DNA from 3 places in the Vibrio sp. HB236076 genome. Region 3 is predicted to be linked to each of the others. Evidence: predicted binding sites of a transcription regulator. Region 3 holds the regulator's gene; each other region holds the start of a gene.
What was found. Region 3 encodes CRP, which controls carbon source genes, mostly activating them, when cyclic AMP is high. Its sites were predicted from a motif close to TGTGANNNNNNTCACA; they were not measured.
Positions count from the first base shown of each region.

Region 1 (10,179 bases), 1.4 Mb from region 3:
TTTCGCGCTATCATTGGCCACATACCGAATCAGATTGGTATTACTTGTCACGGCGAAGTCTGATATTCAACCAATAGAAAAGCCAGTGTATTACACTGGCTTTTTTTATCCTTGAATATAAAAAATACGATTAAAAAATAAATAGTCAATAAGGGAACTTTGTCGGTTTTTTTAACATCCCTTCACCCGTTACTGACATTGATATTGTCATTTTTCCCTAATCTAGATGTTATTCCACGAGCAAATTTTCACCCAAGCTTTGGCTGTGTATCTTCGCAAAGGTGTGATTTGGAAATGAAGTGGTTTGAGCAGGCTAAGTATACACAATGTGTTTAAACCCTGAATGATCGTGAGAAACTTAACTCAATGAATAACAAAAAGGTTTTATTATGAAAAAGTTAGCAGTGATTTTACTGGCTTCAGCGACACCACTTTTTGCCCATGCCGCGCCAAGTCCAGATGCCAATTATGATCAAGGCCTAGATGTGGGTATTGCCTTTGACCAAGGATTAAGTGGCGTTTTGGAACTCAATGATCAATATCGTTTTACTTTGGGTAACGATGGTGGCGCTTTTGACTACATTTTTAAACGCGGAACCTTCAATGCTAACGTTCCCTTTAGTTGGTATACCGGTGTCGGCGCCTGGACCGAATGGGATAACCGTCACGATGATGACTTTGGGGTTCGCGTACCGCTTGGTTTAAACATGGCGTTAACTAACCACGTTGAGACTTACGCTGAAGTTCAACCTGCTCTGCAAATACACGATGACACAGAGTTAGAGCTGGGTGCCGCGATTGGTATTACTTACCGTTTCTAAGCGTATCTGAGTAAGAAAATAAAGAACATAAAAAAGCCAAAGCATCGTTTGCTTTGGCTTTTATCGTTTAAAGTGTCATGCGACTTACTTATTCATTGCTTTTCGAATGCAAAGCACCGCACCGCCCCAGGTAATACCAAGGCCGATAATCATCATGATAATTGCGCTGGTTGCCATATTAAAACTCCTTTTTGCTGAAGGTATTGACGGCAATACTTGCAATAAGTAAGGCCAAAATCATGCCCCATCCTAGGGTTAAGTCATAACCGCCATAGCCTTCGTTAAACAAAACTGAGAACTTGGTGACAACAATGAAAACCAAGATAATCGGAGTGATAAATCGAAGACACAGTTCAAACCAAGTGCCGATAGTAAAATCAGACACCTTGTTGACATAATCGCGAACATCCGCAATTTTAAGTAGCCAGGTCATGAAGAGAATTTCAACCAAACAGCTGGTCATAATACCGATGTTGTTGGCGAAATGATCGACTAAATCGAGTAATAGCAAGCCGCCGTTGGTGGCAAACGCCATCGAAATGACAAAGCCTGATCCAATGACGATGGTGGCGGCCTTGCGACGGCTCCATTTCATTTTGTCGATAACAGCAGAGGTAACCGCTTCGACAATAGAAATGTGTGAGCTGATGCCCGCAACCACAAGAGCAAAAAAGAACAAGGGGCCTAAAATGTAAGGCGCCGGCAGTAAGTTAATAGCCGCGGGTAGGGTAACAAACGCCAAGCCAACACCGGCACTCACCACGTCTGTTAATGGTTTTCCTTGTTCTTGTGCCATATAGCCAAGAACGGAGAAAATCATAATACCAGCTAAGATAGAAAAGCCGCAGTTAAGCAACACGGTTATAAAAGCGTTATTGCTAATGTCTGATTTTTCAGGTAAGTAGCTTGAGTAGGCGAGCATAATAGAAAAGCCAATACTCAAGGTGAAGAAGATCTGACCGTAGGCGGCTGCCCAGACTTGGGCATCCCAAATTTTGCTAAAATCAGGTTTGAACATGTATTCAATCCCCGACAAAGCGCCTGGTAATACTGACATACGAGCAATTAACAACAGCACCAAGACCAATAAAATAGGCATGAGTACTTTAGACATGCGCTCAATACCCGATTTTACGCCGCCGACGATGGCTAAATACGTAACAGCCCAAGCGATAGCCATTGAGAGGGCTATTTTCCATTGAATACTGCCCAGATTAGTTGGTGAGTTATCCCCTAAGCCTAAATAACTGCTAAAGAAGAAAGCATTGGTGTCGCTTCCCCAACCTTGGTTGAAAGAAAGACCAAAATAAGAGATAGCCCAACCAATTACGGCGACGTAGTAAATACCAATAATGGCAGCGATGCCAACTTGGAACCAACCTAGCCACTGCATTTTGCGGCTAATTTTTGTCCAGGTTTTGGCTGCTGAGCCGCGGTATTTATGTCCCATACTAAATTCTAGGATCATAAAAGGAATACCGGCGGTGATCATGGCGAAAAGGTAGGGGATAAAAAAGGCGCCGCCGCCATTCTCATAGGCCATATAAGGGAAGCGCCAGATGTTACCTAGGCCAATTGCCGAGCCAACGGCTGCTAGGATAAATCCAGTACGAGATCCCCATTGTTCTCGTTTCATAGTAAGTTACTCCAATATTACATATGGGTCTTCAAAACACGGTGGTGTGCTGAGCACGTTATAGGTATTGATCTTGTGACTGTGTGAAGACGGTCGTTAAAGTGTGCGATGTGTGAGGACGGCAGCACCGTCCGTAGCAAAGAGGCTACCTATTTAAAATTGTCAAATCAATAGATTGTACTGGTTACATATCAACTTGACCTGAAGGGTGATGTTTTGAGTCTCTTGCTTTATGTAAGTCAAAAAACTGCAATTAACGTATTTTTTGGGTGTAAATGGTAAAAATGAAGATTTTTGTTGAAATATAATTCTGATTTTGTTTGTGCGTTTTTATTTCATATTTTTGTAATTAAACCAAACTATCTGATGAAATAGGCTAAAATGAAAGCATGTTTTGATGTAGGTCAATGATGAAAGCAACGAATACCCGTTAAATAGTGTTATTACACAGTGAAATGAGGTGAGGGAGAAGGCGATGGAAATTGAGTTAAAATGCAGTTTGATTGTAGTTGCGATTATTATGACTTCGATCCTAGCAGTGGGGTTGATCGCCATCAACTAATGGGTTTGATTGCCATTATCGAGTAAGCAGGTTATTCTGAAATAATGATACGAACTTCATTAATAACTTCAGAATCCTCATATTTTGAACCCGAGCAAGCGGTGGGATACATCCGAGGAAAAAAAGCGTTAGTCACTCAAGGGGGTGGCCAGCGAGGTATTTTTACCGCGGGGGTACTCGATGCTTTCTTAGCCTCTAACTTTGATTTTTTTGATGAGTTTTTTGGCACTTCTGCAGGGGCATTAAATTTGTGCCCTTATCTTTGTCGTCAGCCTGGTCTGGGCCGTGATTTTATCTATGAACTGACCACTCAAAATGATTTTTTCAATTTGTTTTCTTATACACGAGGCTCGCGTGCCTTGGGTTTAGACTGGGCGATGAAAGCGATTCAAGCGTCTCCTTATCACCTCAATATTGAACAGGGACGCCGTTACCTCGGTCAGCGGCACGCTGTCGCCGCGGTGACCAATACCGCGACAATGCACGATGAGTACTTACCTTTTCTTGGCCGTGATTGGTTATCGACATTAATCGCGACTTGCGCGATCCCCAAATTGTACCCACAACCGGTACACATCGCTGATAAAACTTACGTTGACGGTGGGGTTTCAGCTTCGATTCCCGTGCAAGAAGCGTGGCGACGCAGTGCGCGTTTTATCACTGTGATTCGCACTGAGCCTTGTGTCGAGGCGAGTGATAGTAATGAGACGGATGACCAACAAGTACAAGAGGGCATGGTATACCGATTTTTACAAAGCCAAGATGCTTGGTATGACAAGTTGACGTCGTTGAAATCAGATTGGCAAGCCTACTTGAGTCAACAGTTGCCTTTCCTCAATCAGGATAATAAAGTTCCCCGTACTCTGAACGGCGAGCGTTGGCTTTATGGTGCGAAAGATATCACCCGCCTCAGTCACCTTTTTGGGGGGAAAATTGATTCGCAGCTTGCCGATATGTTAATGGTTCACTATCAAACCTACCGCTTGACATTGGACTTTTTAAATCAGCCCCCAGAAGACTGTTTTATCGTGCAAATTGCACCAGATCAGCCACTGAAAACGCGCTCTCTTTTGAGTAAAAAAGACGATTTATATCACGACTATGAGCTTGGTCTTGCCGCGGGTGAGCGATATTTAGCACAGGTTGATTCGGTGCTGAACAAGCCGGCTGATTACAAGGTAGATATGAGTCATAATGTCAGTGATCTCAATCAGAACTCATCGCCATAGGCACCGTGTAATACGGGGAATTTTGACCGCGATACTTATCGCGGCAGTGATAGATGACTCAAAGCAAGATATTGAATTGTGACTGGGCTCACGAGATAGCCTTCTTCTTCTTCACAAGCGCGTTACAAAAGCAAAAGATGCCTCTGTATTTTATGTCGGAGTAATCAATGTACATGGCTCAACCTGGTCACATTGACCAAATTAAGCAAAACAACGCAGGAAGAGTATATCGTCTTATCGATCAACACGGGCCTATCTCCAGAATTGACCTATCGAAGCAAAGCAGCCTGGCACCGGCCAGTATCACCAAAATCACTCGGGAGCTTATTGAAGGCCACTTAGTGGAAGAAATTGCTCTGGGCGTGGCTGTTGGGCGCGGCCGTCCCGCGATTGGTTTACGCGTTAAGCACCAAGGTTGGCAGTTTTTATCTTTGCGTTTAAACCAGAATGTACTGTATTTGGCTTTGCACGAATTGGGTGGCGACTTATTAATTGAGCATAGAGTGAATCTGACTTGCGTTGATCAAGAAGGCTTTTTGGATGCGTTACTGACGGAAATTCAACGATTTCTTCAGATGTATCAAAGCGTCGTTGATCGTTTGACGAGTATTGCGATTACCTTACCTGGCTCAGTTGACCCTAATAGTGGGCGTGTGTTGTCGATGCCGAGTTTTCAAGTGTCAAACCTAGAGCTTGGCAAGGCGGTATATCAAGCGATTGGTTTGCCTGTCTTTGTTGGTAACGATGTGCGTTCATGGGCACTGGCTGAACAAATGTATGGCCATTCTAGTAAAAGTCACAATATGGCTCTCGTTGATTTTCAAGATGACGTGTCCGCGGGGGTGATTGTCAACGACGCTTTGCTGCATGGCGCTCAGGGCAATATTGGCGAATTGGCTCATATTCAAATTGACCCAAATGGCGAATTGTGTACTTGTGGTAATCGAGGTTGTCTAAACACCTTGGCGAGTGTTGAATCGCTCAAACGATTTTTGCAACAAGAGCTCAATCAGGGCAAAAAGTCAATCTTAAGACTGACGCCACAATTAACGATTGCCGATATTTGTCAGGCAGCCAACAACGGTGACAAACTCGCCTTTGCTGGCATTGCTCATTTAGCCAAACACTTGTCAAAAGCGATCGCTATTATTGTCAATCTCTTTAATCCAGAAAAAGTACTTTTAGCGGGTGAGATCAACCAAGCAAGCTTGATTTTGTACCCTATGCTTATTGAGGAAATAAAAAAACAGACGCCGAAGACACACCACCAAGAGCTCGTATTAGAAGCCGCTTATTTGAGTCATACCACAACCCTACCAGGGGCGGCGTTAGTCAAACAAGCGATGTACGATGGTGAACTGTTGATGAAAGTGATTGAAGGTTGAATGGTGACCCCTTTTAAGCACAAAATCCGCATATATTGCATAAAGCCCATCGCAATGTTTGCGCAAAAGTAACCTTTGCGTTAGCTTTAGAGTAATTGTACAAGGTTATCACCAATTTGACTTAATATTTGGTCACCTTAGCCGAGTTAAAAAGTGATAGCGTGATTAAAATAGTCACCGACAAAATACCTATTTGGCTTCTTGTTTGATGAGAACGTGCTTTGCCTTGTGATCACGTGTTATTTTCATGATCACAGTGATCGCAACTTTAATCAGATCGAGATAACAAACTTAATCAATTATTAGGATGCCTATGTCTGGGGTTTTAAACAGTGTCGACCAACGAACCAAACTCGTTGGAGAGAATCGATTAGAATTGCTGCTTTTTAGCTTAAACAGCCGTCAACTTTTTGCCATTAACGTGTTTAAAGTTAAAGAGGTTATCAAAGTTCCACCTATGACCAAGCTACCCGGCTCTCACTACAACATACGTGGGGTTGCCACTTTACGTGGTGAAGCGGTCCCTGTGATTGATTTACGTCAGTCGATTGGTTTTCCACCGTCTCGCCTTGAAGACGTCGAAGAAAACCTCATCATCACAGAATATAACCGCACCACCCAGGGCTTTTTGGTTGGGCAAGTGAAAAATATTATCAACACGGCTTGGACCGAAATTCAGCCGCCGCCAAAAACATCGGGTCGAGACAACTTTTTAACTGCGATCACTCATATTCAAGATAATGATCAGCAACGTATTGTTGAGATTATCGATGTTGAAAAAGTGTTGGCTGATATTGTCGATTACGATGTGACGATTTCAGAAGGGGTGTTGGACGAACAACTGGTACCAAACCTTGTGGGGCGTAAAGTGCTTATTGCCGATGACTCTTCAACGGCTCGCAATCAAATTAAAGATACTCTATCTCAATTAGGTATTGAAATCATTGCCTGTGAAGACGGTATGCAAGCGTTGAACTTACTGAAATCTTGGTGTGACGAAGGACGTAATCCCGTTGACGAATTGCTGCTGATGATCACCGATGCTGAAATGCCGGAAATGGACGGCTATAAATTAACGCATGAAGTGCGCAGCGATCCGAGAATGGCTGATCTTTACATTACTTTGAATACCTCATTGAGTGGGGCTTTTAATAAAGCGATGGTCAAGAAAGTCGGCTGTAATCAATTCATTTCCAAATTTCAACCCGACTTGTTAGTCAAAGTTGTTCAAGACCGAATGAGAGAAATCGGTATTTGATCTTGTTATCCAGAAAAGGCGAAGGCTTGCAATGCCACACTGACATGGACTGTCGTGTGGCATTTTTGTTATCGAGAATGGATATTTGTCCTAATCTCTTTTCTTCTACCAGTGATTATCCCAGCGATGCTATCGAAATTTTACCCGCTATTGAATTCGACTGGGATTATTTAGGTTGGGCATCAAGGCATTGACCATGAGTGTCTTGCATTTCTGGCGACATCAAATACAAGTACAAAGGCATGATATCAAGCGGTGTTTTTAGCGTGCCCGGATCTTCTTGGGGCTTGGCCTGTGCTCTCATTGCCGTTCTTGTCGCGCCTGGATTAATCGCATTAACCCGAATCGGGGTGTTTTTGGTTTCGTCAGCGAGCACTTGCATCATGCCTTCGACGGCAAATTTTGAAATGGCATAATTTCCCCATAATGCCCGTCCTTGATGGCCAACTGTCGAACTGGTGAAAAGAATTCTCGCAGCGGGAGCGCGTTCGAGTAATGGCCACAATACTTGGGTTAATCGCAAGTTAGAACGCACATTAACTCTGAATAATTGATCAAAGCTCGCCATGTCTGTTTCGGTTAATGGGGTTAATTCACCTAATAGGCCAGCACTGTGAAGCAAGCCATCGACAGTTGGACTGTGGGTTTCAATTTGTTTTGCGAGGTCTTGATAGTCGTTATCGGTGGCGGTGTCGAAATCAAATGAGTAGAACCAGTTTTTCGTGTTGAATGACTGCTCAATTTCGCTTGATAATTGTTTGAGCTTAGTTGTACTTCTGCCTAATAGGACCAAATTGGCACCGTGTTCGGCATAACTTAGGGCCGCTTGACGACCGATACCATCACTTGCACCGGTAATAACGATGGTTTTTTGTTGGAAAGCATCGGGTTTGGTTGAGTATGTTGGCATGTTTCATCCTTAATCGATTGCGTTTATTTAAGCATTCATGACAAGATAGTTACCATACAGTAAATCCAAAGAATAGAGGAATATAGCGTGGATTTTTTATTTGATTATGGTCTTTTTTTGGCCAAAATTGCCACCTTTGTGATCGCTCTGCTGGTGATTTTGGTGCTGGTTAAGTCGAGTAACCAAAGAAGCGGTGCACAAAAGGGGCATTTGGAGGTGTTGGATCTCTCTAAGCAATACCGTGATAATGTCGAGCAACTCAGTGAACATTTAGTCGATGAACAACAGCGTAAAATACAGCAAAAACAAGAGCGAAAAGCAGAAAAAGCCAAACAAAAAGAACAACAAAAATCGCTCAAGAAAGCAGCCAAAGAAGGCAAAGTGCTTGAAGAACGCCAGCCACACGTCTTTGTGTTGGATTTTAAAGGCGGTATTGATGCCAAGGAAGTGTCTTCACTAAGAGAGGAAATCAGTGCGATTTTAGCCGTTGCCAAGGAAGGAGATGAAGTCTTGCTAAGGCTCGAGAGCGGCGGCGGCATGGTGCACGCTTATGGCTTGGCGTCTTCTCAGCTCGATCGTATTAAAAAGGCCGGTTTGCCCCTGACCATCTCAGTCGATAAAGTGGCGGCAAGCGGCGGTTATATGATGGCGTGTGTCGCAGATAAAATTGTATCCGCTCCATTTGCCATTGTTGGCTCTATCGGGGTTATTGCTCAGATACCCAACTTTAATAAAGTCTTAAAAAAATACGATATTGAGTACGAGCAACTGACCGCTGGTGAATACAAGCGCACACTGACAATGTTCGGTGAAAACAGTGATAAAGCTCGGGATAAGTTCAAGCAGGAGCTGGAAGAGACACATGGTTTGTTTAAGCAGTTTATTGAACAACACCGACCGAGTTTAGCGCTCGATGAGGTTGCAACTGGCGAGCATTGGTTTGGTATCAAAGCCCATCAATTAGGCTTAGTGGATGAATTGAGCACCTCAGATGAATTGTTAGCCACAATGTGCCAAGAGAAATCAGTATTGCAAATTCGTTATGCTCAAAAGAAAAAGATCTCCGATCGCCTCTCTGGTGCAGGAGCGAAGCTCGTTGATGGGGTACTGCTCAAACTGGCAGAACGCGGCAAAGAACCGATTGTGTAAACCGCGATAACTGTCATTCAAGGGAAATTGTTTGATCGCATAACCTATTGTTTCTAAGTCAGTCATGAGTCCTGAAATATGGGCTCATACGCGATTAAGCTCGAAAAACAATAGCATTACGCCTATAATGCCCGCGCATGAAAAAGGTGTTCGATTGATAAACCGTTAAATGGAGAAAAGTATGTCCTCATTCCCTCCTATTGTGACCGTGGACGGGCCGAGTGGTGCCGGTAAAGGTACTTTGTGTATGCGCCTTGCTAAAGCGTTGGGTTTTCATCTGCTCGATTCTGGGGCGATTTATCGCGTTTTGGCTTTAGCGGCGATTCACCACGGTGTAGATACCGAGTCGGAAGAGGCATTAGTTCCGCTCGCGACGCATCTTGACGTTCAATTTATCGCCGAAGGTGACTTGGTTAAAGTGATCTTAGAAGGCGAAGACGTCTCTTCGCAATTGAGAAAAGAAGAAACGGGGATGGCGGCCTCAAAAGTTGCCGCGTTTCCGCGAGTGAGAGAAGCGCTGCTGCGTCGCCAACGCGCTTTTGAGGGGGAGCCTGGCCTTGTCGCTGATGGTCGAGATATGGGGACCATCGTTTTTCCGCAAGCCAATGCGAAACTGTTTCTTGACGCCAGTGCAGAAGAAAGGGCAAATCGTCGCCTCAAACAGTTGCAAGATAAAGGGGTTAATGTTAAATTTGACGCCCTTTTAAGCGAGATTCGCGAGCGCGATGACCGCGATAGAAATCGCGCTGTGGCACCACTTCGTCCCGCAAGTGATGCGTTAGTCATTGATTCTACGTCAATGACAATCGATGAAGTTGTCGCGAAGGCGTTGCAATACATAGAATCTAAATTGGTCGATTAATCGGCCAATATGGAACGTCGGTCACACGGATGATGACTGGCTAAGTAAATAACCCCATGCGGTAGGATACCCGTGGACGTTTAAATTAATTGAAGATTAAATAATGACTGAATCTTTTGCTCAACTCTTTGAAGAGTTTCTAAACGAGACTGAATTCCAACAAGGTACTATCGTTAAAGGTACTGTAGTTGCAATCGAAAACGGCTTTGTACTTGTTGATGCAGGCTTAAAATCTGAATCAGCAATTCCTGCTGAGCAATTCAAAAACGCTGCTGGCGAACTAGAAGTTGAAGTTGGTTCAGAAGTAGATGTTGCTCTTGATGCAGTAGAAGACGGTTTCGGTGAAACTCAACTTTCTCGTGAGAAA
Region 1 covers NZ_CP162601.1:1,886,073-1,896,251, reverse strand. The annotation lists gene AB0763_RS08355 (hypothetical protein) at 390-821, shown strand; gene AB0763_RS08350 (MetS family NSS transporter small subunit) at 906-998, opposite strand; gene AB0763_RS08345 (sodium-dependent transporter) at 1,000-2,457, opposite strand; gene AB0763_RS08340 (patatin family protein) at 3,064-4,248, shown strand; gene AB0763_RS08335 (ROK family protein) at 4,416-5,633, shown strand; gene AB0763_RS08330 (chemotaxis protein CheV) at 5,947-6,891, shown strand; gene AB0763_RS08325 (YciK family oxidoreductase) at 7,058-7,801, opposite strand; gene sohB (protease SohB) at 7,889-8,950, shown strand; gene cmk ((d)CMP kinase) at 9,132-9,812, shown strand; gene rpsA (30S ribosomal protein S1) at 9,916-10,179, shown strand, end outside.
Region 1: a site for CRP is predicted at 4,326-4,341, ahead of AB0763_RS08335 (ROK family protein). Genes of this name have one in related genera too.

Region 2 (10,179 bases), 790 kb from region 3:
GACGAGTTGACTTCGCGAAATTCCAGTGTGGCCGTGGCGCCTAAAATTTCTTTTGCGCGTGCCGTGTCCTGAACACCGGGTAGCTCCACCACAATACGCGAAGCACCTTGGCGCTGAACCAATGGCTCTGCAACGCCCAATTCATTAACGCGATTGCGAAGAATGGTGATGTTTTGCTCAACGGCATAGTTGCGAATTTCTTGTAGACGTTCTTCGGTAAATTGCGCGGTTAGCAATTGGTTGCTGCCCTGAGAGGACTCGACAAACGTCATATCTCGATGGTTAGTGCTCAAAAGCGCCTTGGCTTTATCGCGTTGCTCTTCGTTTTGTAGGACCACTTGTACGGCGTGATCATCCACAGTGCGAATAGCTCGGTAACGGATACGCTCATCTCGCAATTCAATACGAAAGGCTTCTTCTTGTTGCACTTGCAATTTTTCAAGTGCCGCATCCATATCCACTTCCATTAAGAAGTGCACACCACCACGTAGGTCAAGGCCTAGTTTCAGCGGCGAGGCACCAATCGCCTGTAGCCAACTTGGGGTCGAAGGTGCGAGATTCAGTGCAACAACGGCGTCATTACCCAAGGTTTCGGTGATGACATCGCGGGCATTGAGCTGGTTATCAGTGTCTTTAAAGCGGACGAGTATCGACCCGTCTTCTAGGGCGATAGATTGATGAGGGACTTGCGCTTTATCAAGCGCATCAGTGATAGAATCCAGCGTCTGCATATTCACAGAGGCACCACGTGCCCCTGTTACTTGAACAGCCGGATCTTCACCATACAAATTTGGCAGTGCATACAGGGCAGAGGCTATGAGTACCAATGCCACCATGATGTACTTCCACAATGGATAACGATTTAACACAGCGAGGATCCTTTAGCTGTTTAGAGAGATTTTAGCGTACCTTTTGGCAGTACCGCTGTCACGAAGTCTTTCTTGATCACAACTTCGTTGTTAGTGTTGAGTTCAATCGACACGTAGTCGTTGTCTTCAGCAATTTTTGTGATCTTACCGACCAAACCACCACTGGTTAAGACTTCATCGCCTTTCCCCATCGAAGCCATCAAGTTTTTATGTTCTTTTACGCGTTTAGCTTGTGGACGGTAGATCATAAAGTAAAAGATCACCGCAAACATGCCAAGCATAATTAACATTTCAAAACCACCGCCTTGTGGTGCGCCTTCTGCAGCCGCATACGCTTTATTAATTAACATCAAACATCCTCTTTATTTTTATTTGATTACCAAAGAAATTGGGGTGAGGTGACGGATTTTCAAGCGCTTTAGAGGAAAATTAGCTCTAAATCACTAAAATGTCACATGAGGTGATACTGCCACCCCACCTTCATGTTTACTCGCCGGTTGCCAAAGGTGGCACTTCGCGATCGCGACGAGCGTAAAACTCAGTCACAAATTGATCAAATCGGTCCTCATCAATCGCTTGACGAATACTGGCCATTAAACGTTGGTAGTATCGCAAGTTATGGATAGTATTCAAACGGGCACCTAAAATTTCGTTACAACGATCTAGGTGATGCAGATACGATTTTGAATAATTTTTACAGGTATAACAATCACAATGTGGATCCAGTGGTCCCGTGTCTGCTTTGTGTTTCGCATTGCGGATTTTGACTATCCCGCCGGTGACAAACAAGTGGCCATTGCGCGCATTTCGCGTCGGCATAACGCAATCAAACATGTCAATACCACGGCGTACGCCCTCGACCAAGTCTTCTGGTTTACCAACGCCCATCAAGTAGCGAGGTTTGTCTTCAGGCAGCTGTGGGCACGTATGTTCAAGTACGCGGTGCATGTCTTCTTTGGGCTCACCAACCGCTAGACCGCCAACGGCATAGCCATCAAAGCCGATATCAGTGAGGCCCTTAACAGAAACATCGCGCAGATCTTCATAAACGCCACCTTGTACGATGCCAAATAATGAATTTTCATTACCCAATTTATCGAAGTGATCGCGTGAGCGCTGTGCCCAACGCAGTGACATTTCCATCGATTTTTTGGCTTCGTCATGAGTGGCCGGGTACGGGGTACACTCGTCAAAAATCATCACCACATCAGAACCGAGGTCGTGTTGGATCTCCATTGATTTTTCCGCATCCATAAAAATCTTATCGCCATTGACTGGATTGCGAAAGTGCACACCTTGTTCAGTGATTTTACGAATGTCCCCTAAACTGAAGACTTGGAAACCACCTGAGTCGGTTAGGATTGGGCCTTGCCAATTCATAAAGTCATGCAAGTCGCCGTGCAATTTCATCACTTCTTGACCTGGACGTAGCCATAAGTGAAAGGTGTTGCCGAGCAAAATTTCAGCGCCGGTCTCTTTGACTTCTTCTGGTGTCATGCCTTTGACCGTACCATAGGTACCAACCGGCATAAATGCTGGGGTTTCAACGGTACCGCGTTCGAAAGCAAGTTGCCCTCGACGTGCGTTGCCATTCTTTTTAAACAATTGAAATTGTAATTTCATTCTATCTCCAAGGTCAGAGAAACAGTCTGACGGTGTATTGACAACCCTCTTTGTAAAGAGAGTGAGCTATCTCAGTTTTACTAACGGTGCCTAGCGAGCCCAGTAACCGCTATGTTACTGTCGCCCTGTGCACTCAATCGGTTTTTTTAGTGATAAACATGGCATCGCCATAACTAAAAAAGCGATAGGCTTGTTGCACAGCATGCTGATAGGCCTTCATGGTGTGATCATAACCAGCAAAAGCGCTCACCAACATGATCAAGGTCGACTCGGGTAAGTGAAAGTTGGTAATTAACGCATCAACCACTTGATATTGGTAACCGGGGTAGATAAAGATTTCCGTATCACCAAAGAAAGGCTGGATTGTTTCATGACCGGCTTTTTTTGCTTCTTGAGCCGCACTTTCCAAAGAGCGTACGGAGGTGGTACCCACGGCAATAACGCGCTTGCCGCGAGCGCGAGTGGCTTCAATGGCGGCCACCACCTCTTGCGGCACCTCGACATATTCAGCGTGCATGTGATGATTTTCAATTTCATCAACGCGAACGGGTTGGAAAGTACCCGCGCCGACATGCAGTGTCACATAAGCAAATTCAACGCCTTTTGCTTTGATCTTTTCCAATAATTCTTGGTCAAAGTGCAACCCGGCGGTCGGCGCTGCCACCGCGCCAGGCTTGGCATTGTATACCGTTTGGTAACGCTCTTTGTCCGCTTCTTCGTCGGGACGGTCGATATAAGGTGGCAAAGGCATATGGCCTATTTGGTTTAAAATATCCAAAACCGACAAATCACTTTCAAAGCGCAACTCAAACAGCGCATCATGGCGAGCCACCATGGTTGCTTGAAATTCATCTTGCTCACCGAGCCAAATGACACTGCCAGGTTTTGGGGATTTTGAGCAACGAACATGGGCGAGAATACTGTTGTCATCCAACATGCGTTCGATCAAAACTTCTAACTTACCACCGGATTCCTTGCGGCCAAAAAGACGGGCTGGGATCACACGAGTATTGTTGAACACCATTAAATCGCCGGGCTCGACTAGCGCCAACACATCGGTGAATGTACGGTCATTTAACTCTCCCGTGTTGCCATTGAGTTGCAATAAACGACTTGCCGTTCTTTCCGGTTGAGGGTAGCGGGCAATCAGCTCGTCTGGCAGTTCGAAATGAAAATCTGAAACTTGCATGGTTAGGCTTCTTCTTCTGTAAATGGTGGATATAGCGAGTGTCATCGTTCGCCGACGCTAGTATAGAGAGACAGGTGTCAATAGCAAGTTTTGCGCGGTTTTCCACTCCGAGTTCACCAACAAAAAGTTAAAAACAAAGGGCGCAGCGAAGGCGATCAACAAAGCGAACATCTCGACATTCAAGTTTAAAAATAGAAAAACCGAGCAATACACTCGGTTTTTCTTGTGTGTTAATCCAGAGGCGATGGCTAGCCGCTGGGATAACTTTTAAGCTTGGTCGCCGATCAATACCGACTCTAACGCAATTTCAATCATCTCATTGAAGGTATTTTGACGCTCATCCGACGTGGTTTGCTCACCTGTTTTGATGTGATCAGACACCGTACAAATGGTTAGCGCTTTCACGCCGTACTCTGCCGCTACGCCATAAAGGCCTGCCGCTTCCATCTCCACACCAACAATACCGTATTTGTCCATCACATCGAACATTTCCGGATCCGGTGTGTAGAAAAGCTCTGCTGAGAATAAGTTACCAATTTTAACATCAACCGAACGCGCTTTGGCGGCTTCTTCGGCTGCTCTTACCATGTGGTAATCAGCGATTGCGGCAAAATCGTGATCTTTAAAGCGAATTCTATTCACTTTAGAATCAGTACAAGCTCCCATACCGATCACAACATCACGTACTTTAATACCTTCATTGACCGCACCACAGCTGCCAACACGGATCAATTTCTTGACACCGTAGTCTTTGACAAGCTCTGTGGCGTAGATAGAGCAAGAAGGGATGCCCATGCCGTGTCCCATCACAGAGATCTTACGGCCTTTATAAGTCCCAGTGTAACCGAACATATTTCGAACGTTACACACTTCAACAACATCATCAAGAAACGTTTCGGCAATGTATTTTGCGCGTAAAGGATCTCCAGGCATTAAAACAACATCTGAAAAATCACCCATTTCAGCATTAATATGAGGCGTTGCCATTCGCGTATTCCTTCTAGTTTGTGTGTAAAAAGTCAATCTGACTTAATGTGGCTAAGTGGTGTCGTTTACCGACTTAGCCGATAAAATTATTCAATCGTTTGATACACCGACGTGATTGATTCAACCGGCTCTTGAGTCGTCACTATCGCTTGTTGCAAGCGACGAGCGGCACGTTGCCAGTCTTCCTCGCTTTGAGCGTGAATCAAAGCCAGTGGGCGCTGCGAATCCACTTCCTCGCCGACACCACAAATCGCCTCTAAACCGACACTGTAATTCAGCTTATCTGTTGGTTGTTTACGACCACCGCCAAGCTCAACGACTGCCATGCCCACTTGCTTGGTATCTATCTGGCCAATAATACCATTGGTTGAACTAAACACCGGACGAACGATTTTCGCTTGCGGTAGGTGTTCTTGGTAAGTGGAAATAATGTCATTCGGCCCACCAAGACAGGCGACCATGCGGTTAAAGCGCTCTGCCGCTTCGCCGCTTTGGAGCGCGCGCTCGAGCATGACTTTCGCCTCTTGAGCATGGTGAGCCAGCTTACCCATCACAAGTAACTCTTGGCACAACGCCATGGTGACATGGTACAAACGCGAAGAACGCACATCCCCTGTCAGCAGGGCAATGACTTCTTTAATTTCCAACGCATTGCCCGCCGACTGAGCCAGTACTTGGTTCATGTCGGTCAGTAGAGCTCGAGTCTGGGTACCAGCCCCATTGGCAACATCAACGATGCTTTGTGCCAAATTTTGTGACTCTTGATAACTGGGCATAAAGGCACCGGATCCCACCTTGACATCCATGACCAGTGCATCGAGTCCAGCGGCCAGTTTTTTGGCCAGAATGGAAGCCGTGATCAACGAGATGTTATCGACCGTCGCAGTCACATCTCGGATGGCATAAATGCGTTTATCCGCCGGAGCCAATTCCCCGCTTTGACCAATGATCGCCACACCTGCCGATTGTAAGGTCGTGCCAATTTTTTGATTTGAGACTTCGACTTGATAACCAGGGATGGCTTCAAGTTTATCGAGCGTGCCGCCGGTATGACCAAGCCCACGCCCTGAAATCATGGGGACATAGCCGCCACAAGCAGCAATTAAAGGACCCAAGATCAAAGACGTCACATCACCAACGCCGCCTGTCGAGTGCTTGTCGAGTATCGGACCAGACAAGTTTAGACTTCGCCAATTTAATACTTGACCAGAATCGCGCATTGCACAGGTTAAGTCGATGCGCTCTTGCTTGGTCATATCCTGAAAGCACACGGCCATTGCAAAAGCACCCACTTGGCTATCCGCCACCGTCCCTTTTGTAATGCCATCGATCAAAAAATAAATCTCGTCTCGACTTAACACTTTACCAAGACGCTTTTTAGCGATTAATTCTTGTATTAGAAACATCCTGCCTCCTCAATACAAATCGCCAAATCAATAAGCGTTTGGGTCAGCAACGTCATCAGAGACGTCAAGGGTATTGAGCAAGTTCGTCAACAAACTCGACGCGCCAAAACGGTAGTGACGCTGATCAGCCCACTGCGCACCGAGAATCTCATCGGCCATCGCCAAATAAGCCGCTGCGTCTTCAGCGCTGCGCACACCACCAGCGGGTTTAAAACCAACAGTGTCACTAACACCGAGCTCAGCTATCACCTCTAACATCCAACGTGCGTATTCTGGCGTCGCATTAACCGCCACTTTACCCGTGCTGGTTTTAATAAAGTCGGCACCGGCTTCAATCGAAATTTTCGACGCTTGTTTGATCAAGGCTTCAGTTTTTAATTCGCCGACTTCAATAATGACTTTTAACAATACAGTATCGCCACAAGCCGCTTTACACGCTTTAACTAAATCAAAGCCGCATTGCTCATCGCCGGCGATTAAGCGGCGGTACGGAAACACCACATCGACTTCATCAGCGCCGTAAGCAACGGCAGCACGGGTCTCAGCAACCGCAATCTCTATATCGTCGTTGCCATGTGGGAAGTTCGTTACCGTGGCAATTTTCACCTCTGGGGTGCCTTGCTCAGCCAATGTTTTTTTCGCAATCGGCACAAAGCGAGGGTAAATACATACCGCCGCGGTGGTTCCAACTGCCGTTTTCGCCTGTTGGCACAAACTCACCACTTTTTCATTGGTATCGTCATCATTGAGCGTTGTTAGGTCCATTAGACGTAAAGCGCGTAGAGCTTGTTGCTGTAATTCGTTCATTTTTCTCTCCAATAAAGTTCACAGTCACCATTCGTTGAGCGAACTGGCACCTAGATGAACGGACTTGGTTCCTTGAAGACTCGATCGTCTGATCAATTGCTATCCCTGTCACCGCTGTGTCGATAACGTATTCACTGTTCAAGAGTAGAGCTTTTCACTCACAAAAGGTAGCCAGTTTAAAAACGCAAACGTTTTGTATCTCAAAAAAAGTAATTAAAAAACAAGCAGCCCTATAGCAAAGCACTATAGGGCTGACAATATGGTTCTGATGTTTGACGTCCTGGGTTTAGAACGACAAGAAGAAACCGGCGATGGTCGCGGCCATCAAGTTCGACAAGGTACCTGCAGCAATGGCTTTAACCCCAAAGCGAGCGATGTCTTGACGACGGTTTGGCGCAATACCGCCCAGACCACCAAGTAAAATAGCAATGGAGGACAAGTTCGCAAAACCACACAATGCAAACGAAATAATAGCTGTTGATTTTTCAGATAGAACTTGACCGGTTTGAGCAACCACTTGTGCACCTTCACCAACGTATGGAATGAAGTTGAGGTAAGCAACAAATTCGTTGACGACAATTTTTTGGCCGATGAAAGAACCAACCAAGGTCGCTTCATTCCAAGGCACGCCAATCACGTAAGCCAATGGGGCAAACAACCAACCCAATAACAATTCTAGGGTTAAGTGCTCAAAGCCAAACCATGCACCCACACCACCTAAGATGCCGTTTAGCAAAGCGATCAAACCGATAAAGGCAAGCAGCATTGCACCAATGTTCAACGACAGTTGTAGACCCATAGAGGCACCACCTGCCGCAGCATCGATGACGTTAGCGGGTTTTTCGTCACCACCATCAATTTCGATGATTTCATCGTTTGGTGTTTCGGTTTCAGGCTTGATGATCTTGGCAAACAACAAACCGCCTGGCGCCGCCATAAATGACGCAGCAACAAGGTATTCAAGAGGTACACCCATTGAAGCGTAACCCGCTAATACACCACCCGCAACAGAAGCCAGGCCACCACACATCACGGCAAACAACTCTGACTGAGTCATTTTAGGTACGAATGGACGCACGACCAATGGTGCTTCGGTTTGGCCGACAAAAATGTTAGCCGCAGCAGACATAGATTCTGCGCGAGAAGTGCCGAGCGCTTTTTGTAGAGCGCCGCCTAAAATTTTGATCACCCATTGCATCACACCTAAGTAATACAATACAGAAATCAACGAGGAGAAAAAGATAACGGTTGGCAGCACTTGGAAAGCAAAAATAAATCCAATACCGTCGACCGAAAAGTTAACCAAACTACCGAACAGAAAGCTGATGCCGTCTTTACCGTAATCGATCACATTTTGTACACCGGCAGAAAAACCAGCGAGAAGGTCTTTACCCCAAGGGACGTAAAGTACAAACCCTCCGAGGATAAATTGGACGGCAAATGCACCACCCACAGTTCTAAGATTGATGGCTTTGCGATTATCAGATAGCAGTACTGCGATAGCGATCAGTACGACCATCCCAATCAGGCTCATAAACAGGCTCATGGTTTATGGCTTCCTTATAGTTGATGGCAAAAAAGGGGCATTAAAAGAAGCGCCAATTATACGTATCCATCGCCAAGAAAGTAGTACCAATTTCACACTTTTATGTGGTTCTAGATGTAACAGATGACAATTTTGTGAAATAGCTCAAAAAACAACCCGAGATAAAAGCAAATTCACCCAACTTTAGTATGTAAACGATTGCATCAATGTCATTTCACCGAAAATAAGCGATGGCTATTGGCCCACAAGACCTCGGCGATCACTTGCTTGGACTCAGAGCGAAGTGCCACCAAGTGTTCAAATATTTGCGGTAAATAAAAGGGGTAGTTTTCTTGTCCTTGTCGGCCTGATAACGGCATATCAGGGGCGTCGGTTTCCAACACCAAACACTCAAGTGGTAAACTCGCGATGGTGTGACGCGTTTTCTGTGCACGTAAATACGTAATGCTTCCCCCCACGCCGATCATCATTCCCAAATCAATAAATTGCTTTGCTTCCTGAAGACTCCCGGTAAAGCCGTGTACCACTCCCCCGTTTTCCAATGGGGTGCGGCGCAACAGTTTGACGATGTCCTGTGACGCCTTACGATTGTGTATCACCCCAGGCAACTGATAGCGGTTCGCTAACTTCACTTGCTGTTGAAAGAAAAACGTCTGTTTTTCCTGCGTGTCACGTGAATGATAAAAATCCAGTCCCATTTCACCAACCGCCACACATTTTGATTGTTCCCGGCTTTCCAACAAGGTAGCCAATCTATCTAAATCGCTGTTTTGATGATGTTCGATAAAATAGGGGTGCAACCCCAAAGCACAATACACCCCTTCATTGTGCTTGGTTATCTCGACAACCTCTTGCCAATTTGCGGCGAAACAAGCTGGCAACATAAAGCGGTTCACCCCAACTTGTTGCGCCTGTTCTAAAATAGAGTCTAGAGAAAGCGCACTGCGATCTTGGCGGTCAAGGTGACAATGGGTATCAAACAATGGCGACAAATAAACCTCCTAACCAATCGACAAGACGCTCAAGTATCGATTGACTAAATGGGTGGGACGAGAGACTAGATTATCACGTTATACGATGTGTAGAGTCGATAAAATCATCATTTAAGACGAACAACGCGCGATAGAGAACAAGCCACTCCCCCACTTCATTAGTGATTTACATCACAATTTAGATCAAAAAGTATCCATCTATGTCAATTAGCTGTGACTGAGATGGCTTTTTTTTATGGGTAACTCAGGATAATATTTGTTCAGGTAAGACCAGGATCGACTTTTTAAAAAATCTATTCGATTTTTTGAGCAAAGGCATGCTCAATTCAAATCTTACCCATCATAATAATAATGATGTGAGCAAAATACAGTAACGCTCACATTGCCAATAAGAACGACGTTAATGATGATTACAATACAACATAGGGATATCACCAGTGAAAAAATCCATACTCACTCTTTCAGCGCTCACTTTAGCAATTAGCTCTTTCTCTTCTTTTGCCGCCGAAAAACCGGCTGTGGTTTATGATACCGCCGGTAAATTTGATAAATCTTTTAACGAAGCCGTATTTAGAAACGGCGTTGAGAAATTCAATGCCGATAAAGATGTTAAAGTTCGTGAATTTGAACCACAAAACGAAGCACAACGAGAGCAAGGTCTGCGTCGCCTTGCCAGTCGTGGTTTTAGCCCGATCGTTGCCGTTGGTTTTAACATGGCCTCTGCTGTCGAAAAAGTGGCAGGCGAGTTTCCGGATATCAA
Region 2 covers NZ_CP162601.1:2,445,346-2,455,524, forward strand. The annotation lists gene secD (protein translocase subunit SecD) at 1-869, opposite strand, end outside; gene yajC (preprotein translocase subunit YajC) at 890-1,219, opposite strand; gene tgt (tRNA guanosine(34) transglycosylase Tgt) at 1,356-2,492, opposite strand; gene queA (tRNA preQ1(34) S-adenosylmethionine ribosyltransferase-isomerase QueA) at 2,626-3,681, opposite strand; gene deoD (purine-nucleoside phosphorylase) at 3,949-4,668, opposite strand; gene deoA (thymidine phosphorylase) at 4,755-6,074, opposite strand; gene deoC (deoxyribose-phosphate aldolase) at 6,102-6,881, opposite strand; gene AB0763_RS10710 (NupC/NupG family nucleoside CNT transporter) at 7,168-8,427, opposite strand; gene AB0763_RS10715 (TatD family hydrolase) at 8,637-9,419, opposite strand; gene AB0763_RS10720 (BMP family protein) at 9,857-10,179, shown strand, end outside.
Region 2: a site for CRP is predicted at 8,561-8,576, ahead of AB0763_RS10710 (NupC/NupG family nucleoside CNT transporter). Genes of this name have one in related genera too.

Region 3 (10,179 bases):
GCCAAGCCGAACTCCGACAGAAAACCGCGCCTGTTCGCAAAAAACTGCAAAAGCTTGAAAAACAGCTAGACTGTTTAAATGAGAAGCTGCAAAAATGTGAAACACAGCTCGGAGATAACGATCTCTATCAACCGGAAAACAAAGCCAAGCTCACCCAAATTCTCAGTGAGCAGGCCGAAGCAAAATCCGAATTAGAATTGATAGAGCTCGAATGGATGGACCAACAAGAGCTTCTCGAGCAAATGGAACAGGAGTAAGTATTGCCATGACCCAACCGCAGGACTTTTCCCCACTGACAAGCGAAGACTTTTGGCAGTTCAGTCTGCACTACTACACAGTGGCTGGGGTAAAAGACGCCTGCTTAACGCTGCAAAATCGCTATCACGGCAATGTTAATTTTGCTCTATTGTTGATTTGGTTGGATCAACATCAGTTGAGCTTCGACCGTCAAGGTTGGCAGCAACTATGGCACAGTTTGCAACGTTGCGAGCACTTATTGACTGACTTTCGCGAACTCAGACGCAAACTGAAAGCCTCAGTGGTCGATACCTTGTATCGCGAAAGTCTTCAATTTGAGTTGCAACTTGAGCAGCAGCAACAACACGACTTGGTCGCCACGTTAGCGACCTTGTCATTAGTCAAAAACACCGACTCGCCACTCGCATGGCAATACTGCCATCAGCTCGGTGCCAGCGATACGCTCTATCAGAGTTTAGTGCCGAATGCTTCTCGCGGCGACGTTTAACCAATACCCACTTCACTCAATAGACCGTAACCGAAGGAAAGCGATGCTTTCGTTTTACCTGATTAAACCGCTAATTGCGAAGTGGTCATTGAGCATGCGTTTCATGAGATGGGTATAATGAAGAGAAAACGTTATTGTGGAACGTCGTTATTTTGCCACCCCATCACAAAGAAAGTTTAAGGCTGTTTGACTATGACGCAATTTTCTTCGCCAACTTGGCTTACCAACCCACACCTACAAACCTTATTGCCGCGATTGATTCGCCGTAAGCCCTTATTTACCCCCTTTTGGCAACGAGTCGATACGCGCGATGGTGATTTTATCGACCTCGCATGGAGTGAGTATTGGCAAAGCCCACACGTGACACACAAACCGATTTTCATCTTGTTTCACGGCTTAGAGGGCCACTTTAATAGCCCTTACGCCAATGGCATTATGCAAGCTTTTAAAAAAGCCGGCTGGCTCTGTGTGATGATGCATTTTCGCGGTTGCAGCGGAGAACCAAACCGCTATGCTCGTTCTTACCATTCGGGGCATACGGACGATGCTCGCCAAGTGATTGAATTACTTGATGAGCACTTCCCACATCAGGCCAAAGTCGCTCTGGGTGTTTCTCTGGGTGGCAATATGTTAGCGAACTACCTCGCCCAATATCGAGATAACCCCAAGCTGAGCGCGGCCAGTATAGTGTCTGCTCCCTTCGATCTTGCGGCCTGTTCACAGCGCATCGAACAGGGTTTTTCAAAAGTGTATTGCCGCTACTTACTCAACTCACTCAAACGCAATGCCTTGCTCAAAGCCAATTTGATCGAGCAACAGCTTGGTTTAAAAGCCGATGATATCTCCGCCATTAAACAGTTATCAGACTTCGATGACCAATTGACCGCGCCACTCAATGGCTTTAGCAACGCACAAGATTACTACCAACAATGCTCCGCCCTGACACGCTTAAACGACATTACAATACCAACACAAATTATTCATGCTCAAGACGATCCTTTTATGACTGAGGCCGTCATCCCCCGCTATGTATTATCGGAGTACATCGACTATCAATTGCTTCCCCATGGTGGGCATGTGGGCTTCTTGACTGGATCATCTTTAAAGCCGCGCTTTTGGTTAGAAGAAAGCTTGCCTTCTTACTATCAATCTTTCGGCCAATCTTAATGGCAAACAATGGCATAAACACAGGTATTGCAACTTATAAAAGTGAATAAGGTCACGTTTATTTTTGCGTCTTTATCGGCACGAAATTCAAACCATTGAGAAAAAGCTCGGTCAATCTTGATCACAGTCATCGCTGAATTAGTATAAAATGCGATGTATTACTTTTATGGAGGACAATATGATCGTTCCTTGGCAAGACATCAGCCCTGACGCGTTAGAGAACTTAATCGAGCAATTTGTTTTGCGCGAAGGGACCGATTACGGTGAACATGAAGTTTCATTGAGTGAGAAAGTCGCACAAGTTAAAACCTTACTCGCTCGTGGTGAGGCCCACGTCGTTTATTCTGAACTTCACGAAACCGTCAATATTCAAACTCGTCAATCAATGACTCAAGCAACACACGATGCGTTGTGATCACAGATGCGTGTTTGTGGTATGCTACCAGTAGAATTATTTGTTTGGCTAACTCAAGGTGAGAAAGCCATCCCATTGTTGCCGTTTAAATCAGTCTCAGCCATGTGTTCATGATATTGTCTTCGGCAACATTACATACTAACCGTTATAAACACAGGTTGTGTTGAAATAAGACAAGGGTTGTCATGTCAGCGAAACATCCTATCATCGCCGTCACCGGTTCATCGGGTGCCGGAACTACAACCACTTCCGAAGCTTTTCGCAAAATGTTCAATATGTTGAGCATCAAACCCGCGTGGGTTGAAGGGGATAGCTTCCATCGCTTCACGCGCCCAGAAATGGACATTGAAATACGCAAAGCCCGTGAACAAGGTCGCCATATCAGCTACTTTGGTCCACAAGCCAACGACTTCGAATCGCTGGCCAATTTTTTTCGTCGCTATGGGCGCGATGGCAGCGGTCAAGTACGTCGCTACCTGCACAGCTTTGATGAAGCGGTCCCTTTTAATCAAATGCCGGGAACGTTCACCCCTTGGCAAGAATTACCCGACGATACCAATGTGCTTTTTTACGAAGGCTTACACGGTGGCGTGGTCGACGGTGAAGTCAACGTCGCGCAACACGTCGATTTTTTGATCGGTATGGTACCTATCGTGAACTTGGAGTGGATTCAAAAGTTTGTCCGCGATACCCGTGACCGAGGTCACTCGCGCGAAGCCGTGATGGACTCCATCGTTCGCTCAATGGACGATTACTTGAACTTTATCACCCCGCAGTTTTCACGGACTCATATCAATTTTCAGCGCGTGCCAACCGTTGATACCTCCAACCCACTGAATGCGAAAGGCATACCCAGTTTAGATGAGAGCTTTGTCGTCATTCGCTTTCGAGGCATTAAAAACGTCGACTTCCCTTATTTATTAGCCATGATCGACGGTTCTTTTATGTCACGTCACAATACGCTTGTCGTACCTGGTGGCAAAATGAGCTTTGCCATGGAATTGATCGTGCGGCCCTTGCTTCAGCAATTGATAGAATCCGGTAAAATCAGCTAATTCTTTTCCATTCACAGCAAGGAATAATAAATATGTGACAGTGTGCACACTTTTACTGCGAACTTGCTTGACGAAAGTAGTTAGAATCGAGATAAGTATCTAGTAACAGATACAAATTTTATGATAAAGAACAATACTTGCAGCGAGTCGATGGAACTCTTATGCTAGGAGTCTGGTTTTCAGCTTCGCTACACTATGGATAGCAGCAAGTGCACTCTGCAGAGGAAGTAAAAGATTATGGTTCTAAGTAAACCGAATACCGATCCAACATTAGATTGGTTCTTGTCTCACTGTCACATTCATAAATACCCGTCAAAGAGTACTTTGATTCACGCGGGAGAGAAAGCCGAAACCTTATACTTCATTGTCAAAGGCACCGTTGCCGTTTTGATTAAAGATGAAGAAGGCAAAGAAATGATCCTTTCTTACCTCAATCAAGGTGACTTTATTGGCGAGCTAGGCTTATTTGAAGAAGGCCTTGAGCGTACGGCTTGGGTTCGTGCGAAAAGCGCCTGTGAAGTGGCTGAGATCTCGTACAAAAAATTCCGTCAGCTGATTCAAGTCAACCCAGAAGTGTTGATGCGTTTGGCGAGTCAAGTATCAAAACGCCTGCAAGTAACCAGTCAAAAAGTGGGTGATCTTGCTTTCCTTGACGTAACCGGTCGCATTGCACAAACGTTACTGAACCTAGCCAAACAGCCCGATGCGATGACGCACCCTGATGGCATGCAGATCAAAATTACTCGCCAAGAAATTGGTCAAATCGTTGGCTGTTCTCGCGAGACCGTAGGTCGTATTTTGAAAATGCTTGAAGAGCAAAATCTCATCTCTGCGCACGGCAAAACTATTGTCGTTTACGGCACACGTTAACTTTTTATTGTTGCGACAGAGAACGACGAATAAATCAAACGCCTGGGCTAAGCTCAGGCGTTTTTTTTCGTCTCATCAATCCATTTCAAGATGATCGAGATTTAAAGGTGATTAACCTTGTGAACTAGGCCTCGCAACATCAAGCTGTATTGCACAAAACGGCTTTGTCTAGGGGTGAGCATCTGCGGTTGATACTGAGCCATAAGACGATACAAATGATACAAAGAAACTTGCTTAGCGACCCACCAAGTTAGCCAACTGCTTCGAGACTTTAAGGTAGCGCGCTCAAAGTCGACCATACTGATTTTGCCTTGTGGTGACACCAACAGATCGCGAATCGGCAATGAGTGACGTGCTACGCCCGCTTTGAGCATTGCTCTGACTAAGTGGTGCAACTGGTGTAAGTGTGACTCTGATAGGCGATTGGGTCGTACCCCGCTCAAGCGTGTCATACGCAAAAGATGCATGTCATCAAAGCTCTCTAGTAACTGAGGAAAACCTTTGATCCCTTTAAGCTGTATGAGCGCCAACTTTTCAATCATATAGCGCCTATGAGTGCTTTCTTTGGATTTAAATTGCTTGCTCACCATTGATTCAGCAATGGTGAGACGCATTTTCCCTGTTTCGTATACTCCATCAATAACGCGTTTATTGTCTGGCTTTTTCGTGTCTACAAAAGGTTTCATGATGCTTTACTCTCAAAGAAAAATGAACGCTGCTCATCGCCTGACACTCATTTTGATTGAGTGAGGGAGAGTATATTCATGTCACAAGATAAGATCAGCGCGATTGTAACAGCCGTATGAGCAGAAAAATAATCAAAGCTCATGATGAAAAAGCCATCATCTATTGATAGAAATAGAAAGGAATTCGAAATGAAAAAGAGTAAAAAAATGCCCGGCCCAACAGGCCAGGCATAATGAATTGGCGATACTAACCCGCGTAAATCAGTAGTAAATAACCACTAGAAAGTCGCGGTTAGGTATTAAAACAAACTCGCGACGGCTTTTTCCAAACGCTTAAGGCCTTCATTCATTTCTTCTTTAGTGATGACCAGTGAAGGAGTAAAACGAACAACATTGGCTCCCGCAACCAAGACCAATAAACCTTGCTCGCCAGCCGCGGTCAGAATCTCTTTTGCGCGTCCTTGCCATTGTTCATTTAAAGCCGCGCCAATTAATAACCCTTTACCACGGATCTCTGCAAATATCGGGTACTGTTGATTAATCGCAGCTAACCCTTCACGTAACCATTGCTCGCGCTCTTTCACCCCAGCCAAAGTGTCTGCCTGAGAAGTAATATCGACAACCGCTTGCGCGACAGCACAGGCCAAAGGGTTCCCCCCATAAGTCGAGCCATGTGTACCCGGTTGAAAGTGTTCTGCCAGCTCTGTCGTCGTCAACATAGCGCCAATAGGAAAACCGCCACCTAAAGATTTCGCCGTGCTGAGAATGTCAGGAGTCACCCCTAAGTGCTGGTAAGCATAAAATTCCCCAGTACGGCCATTGCCGGTCTGTACTTCATCAAATATCAGCAAGGCTTGATGTTGGTCACACAATTGACGAACCTGCTGAACAAATTCGGCATCGGGTTCAATAACCCCACCTTCGCCTTGTAAAGGCTCCATGATCACCGCGCATGTGCGCTCAGACATATGCGCTTGCAACGTCTTAATATCGTTATAAGGCAAGTGAGTGATATCACCGGGCTTAGGTCCAAAACCGTCCGAATAGCTCGACTGCCCACCCACCGTCACGGTAAAGAAAGTACGGCCGTGGAAACCTTGTACAAAAGCAATAATTTCTGTTTTTTCAGCATTGAATTTATCAGCACTATAACGACGGGCCAATTTTAACGCGGCTTCATTGGCTTCAGCGCCTGAGTTTGCAAAAAACACCTTATCAGCAAAGCTGAGCTCGGTTAACGTTTTCGCCAATTTTAGTGCCGGTTCATTGGTCATGACATTGCTGACATGCCATAATTTTTGCGCCTGTTCGTTAACTGCTGATACCATGGCTGGATGGCAATGGCCAAGGCAGCTCACGGCAATACCACCAGCGAGATCAATATACTCATTGCCCTCTTGATCCCACAGGCGTGCACCTTGCCCTTTGACTGGTACCATGGCCATTGGACTGTAGCAGGGAACCATGACATCACTGAATAACGCTCTATTGATCGGAGAATGCTCACTCATTTTATGTCCTTACTGTTTTTTCACGGCTGCATTATGCCACGACACGGAAACGACGTTCTCGCCTGCTTAACCGTCGAACCTGACACATAAATAATCATATAAAATGCATATTTAAACAAAATAAAAATACGGCAATATTCTCAAAAAGGCAAGTAAATAAGAGAATAAGTCAAAAAAATCGATTAATGCTATTATGAATAAGCAATCAATAAAGCGAGTGTTACTTAGCCTTGGCCTGACTGGCGAGTTAAAAAGTTGGCCAACAAGTCGAGTCCCTGCTCCGTTTTGATGGATTCCGGGTGAAACTGCACCCCTTCAATCGCCAGCGTTCGGTGGCAAAAGCCCATGATTTCATCAAAAGAGCCATCACTGTACTCAGTCCAAGCCGTCAATTCAAAATCATCGGGTAAAGAGTGTGACTCCACCACCAAAGAATGATAACGCGTCACCGTAAGTGGGTTATTCAGCCCTTTAAACACACTGGTGTTGTTATGACGAATGGGCGATGTTTTTCCGTGCATCACTTGGCGAGCTTTGACGACGTTCGCCCCAAAAGCCTGGGCAATGGCCTGATGGCCAAGACATACCCCCAAAATGGGAATATGGCCAGAAAAGGCTTGTATGGCCTGAATTGAAATACCGGCTTCGTTAGGTGTACATGGCCCAGGAGAAATCACTAAATGAGAGGGATTGAGTGCCTTGAGCCCGTCAAGGTCAATCGCATCGTTGCGCACGACGGTCACTTGAGCACCAAGTTGGCAAAAATACTGGTAGAGGTTGTAAGTAAAAGAATCGTAATTATCGATGATGACTAGCATGGCGGGAGACACTGTGAACAAACAAAAAACGATCACGATGATCGATGACCGAAACAAACAAGGCCTGCAACAACAGGCCTTGACGAAATGGGCTATGGGCGAGTAACAAACCCGACAGCCTGATAAGCTTTGGCCAAGGTGACGGCCGCACGCTCAGAGGCTTTTTCGGCACCTTGACGCATCACGTCTTGCAAGTAAGCCTCATCATTGCGAATGCGTTGATACGCTTCTTGTACTGGCTCTAGCATGGCGACAACCGCTTCACCAACGTCTTTTTTGAATGGGCCGTACATTTCCACACCGCGGTACTTCTCTTCGATGTCTGCAAAGCTCAATCCAGTTGCAGCACTATACAATCCCATCAAGTTCGCAATTCCCGCTTTATTTTCAACATCATGGGCAATGCGCGGTGGCGTTTCTGTGTCCGTTTGCGCCTTGTTGATCTTTTTGATGATCGACTTAGGATCTTCCAAGATAGTGATAACATTCTTGCGATTATCGTCTGATTTAGACATCTTCTTAGTCGCATCTTGTAAGCTCATCACTCGAGCATTCACTTGTGGAATATAAGGCTCAGGCACGGTAAAAATCGGCGACTCTGGGCTGTAAATATTATTAAAGCGCGTCGCAATATCACGAGCCAACTCGAGATGTTGTTTTTGATCGCTCCCCACCGGGACTTGGTGAGCGCCATACAATAAAATATCTGCCGCCATCAGCACTGGGTAGCCAAACAAACCGACGTTAACGTCATTGGCATAGCGCGAAGATTTATCTTTGAACTGCGTCATGCGCTGCAGTTCACCCATTTGGGTGTAACAGTTAAGAAGCCATCCTAGCTGAGCGTGTTCTGGCACATGAGATTGTACGAAGAGAGTGCTCTTCTTCGGATCAACACCAACAGCAAGACAGACGGCTAAGGCATCGAGTGTTGCTTCGCGCAATGCCTTGGGGTCTTGACGCACAGTGACGGCGTGAAGATCAACCACACAATATTGACAATCGTAATCGTCTTGCATTTGTTGCCATTGACGAAGCGCACCCAAGTAGTTACCAATACTCAGTTCACCAGAAGGTTGAACACCACTTAAAACGATGGGCTTGCTCATTAGCTAGTTTCCTTTGACTTCTTTTTAATTTAAACGTGATACCAATTCGACGTTCCCTTTGGCCTCAGCAAGGTGATAATCAATTGGGTATGATTTACCGGCCATTATTGGCCTATGCCTAGAGAAAGGGTCGTAAGCATGTCACCCACTTCCCTTTCTACCGTGTTATCGCTTATTTTACGATATCTAGCAATACATTAATATCATCAGAGACGTAGTCTGGCGCGGAATCGTTGATAGGTTCTCCGTGGTTGTAACCATAGGTCAAACCAAGAACCTGGCAACCGGCATTACGCGCGGCTAGAATGTCATTTTTCGAGTCGCCGACCATCAACATGTCTTCAGCGCTAACCGCAAACTTTTCTTGTAGATGCAACAAGGCGACTGGGTTGGGCTTTTTCTCCGCAAAGGCGTCGCCACCTAAGACTTCGGAAAAATACTCACCGATCGCGTGTTGCTCTAAGATTTCAGGAACGAACTTAGACGGTTTATTCGTCACAATCGCCAAGGTGTGACCGGATTTTTTCAGTGCCGCTAATGTGCTCGCTACATTGGGGTACAAATGACTCGCACGATGGCCACTTTGGGCGTAAAACTCATCAAACAAATGACGTGCTTGTTGCAATACCTGGACAGGGATCTCTGGATTCACATCGATACTTTGGCTCAACGCACGACCGATTAAAATATCGGCGCCATTGCCAACGTAATCGCGAACTTGCTCTTCTGTCACCGCTGGGTAACCCAACTCTTTTACGGTTTGTTGTGCCGCCAGGGCCAAATCTGGCACGCTATCGAGTAAGGTGCCATCTAAATCAAATGCAATTAACTTAAATTTCAAACTGTTTCTCTCTTCTATCAAACTCGTGGGTCACTCAGTATACAAGCACGGGTCGTTATGCGTTTTTTGACAATCGTTGGCGCACGGCCTCAAACAAACACACCCCTGCCGCCACCGATACATTGAGGCTCGACACCGCACCGGCCATAGGGATTTTGATCAAGTCGTCACACGTTTCTCGGGTCAAACGACGCATACCATCGCCTTCTGCCCCCATCACGATGGCGAGAGGGCCGGATAAGTTGGCTTGGTAAATATCGTGGGTTGCCTCACCCGCGGTGCCGACAAACCAAACCCCTTTTTGCTGCAACTCACGCATGGTACGAGCAAGGTTAGTCACTCGTACTAAGGGCACAGTTTCAGCTGCACCACACGCGACTTTGCTCACTGTCGCGGTTAATGGGGCGGACTTGTCTTTTGGCACGATAACCGCTGCAACACCGGCCGCGTCAGCATTGCGCAGACACGCACCGAGGTTATGAGGGTCAGTCACGCCATCGAGCACTAAAAATAACGGGGTTCGGTTCTCAGCGAGTAAACCGTCAAGATCATTTTCGTTGTAGCTCTTTGCCGGCTTAACTCGGGCAATAATTCCCTGATGGTTAGCCCCTTGAGCTTTTTCGTCTAACGCTTTTCGTCCCATTTGCTGAATCGATACCCCAATCACATTGAGCTCGTTTAGCAAAGGCAATAGGCGATCATCTTGACGTCCCTTAAGCACAAAGGCTTCAATAAAACGGGCGGGATCACGCTCTAATACCGCTTGAATAGCGTGAATACCATAAATAAATTCGTTACTCATTTTCTTTCTCGTTGACGCTTTGATCGACTCAGTTCCCCCATTGACGGGGAGTTCTAAGATTAATTACCGGTACTGGGTTTGCTTTTTTTATTCGCTTTTCTTCTGCTTGGGCGCTTAGCTGCTCTCTCTTTTGATGCTTTTCCCTTGGCAGGTTTCTCCG
Region 3 covers NZ_CP162601.1:229,630-239,808, reverse strand. The annotation lists gene AB0763_RS01120 (ABC transporter ATP-binding protein) at 1-257, shown strand, start outside; gene AB0763_RS01115 (TIGR02444 family protein) at 266-745, shown strand; gene AB0763_RS01110 (hydrolase) at 938-1,912, shown strand; gene AB0763_RS01105 (YheU family protein) at 2,091-2,327, shown strand; gene AB0763_RS01100 (phosphoribulokinase) at 2,513-3,382, shown strand; gene crp (cAMP-activated global transcriptional regulator CRP) at 3,620-4,252, shown strand; gene AB0763_RS01090 (hypothetical protein) at 4,354-4,938, opposite strand; gene AB0763_RS01085 (aspartate aminotransferase family protein) at 5,238-6,449, opposite strand; gene AB0763_RS01080 (aminodeoxychorismate/anthranilate synthase component II) at 6,674-7,267, opposite strand; gene trpS (tryptophan--tRNA ligase) at 7,360-8,376, opposite strand; gene AB0763_RS01070 (phosphoglycolate phosphatase) at 8,549-9,217, opposite strand; gene rlmB (23S rRNA (guanosine(2251)-2'-O)-methyltransferase RlmB) at 9,273-10,019, opposite strand; gene rnr (ribonuclease R) at 10,079-10,179, opposite strand, start outside.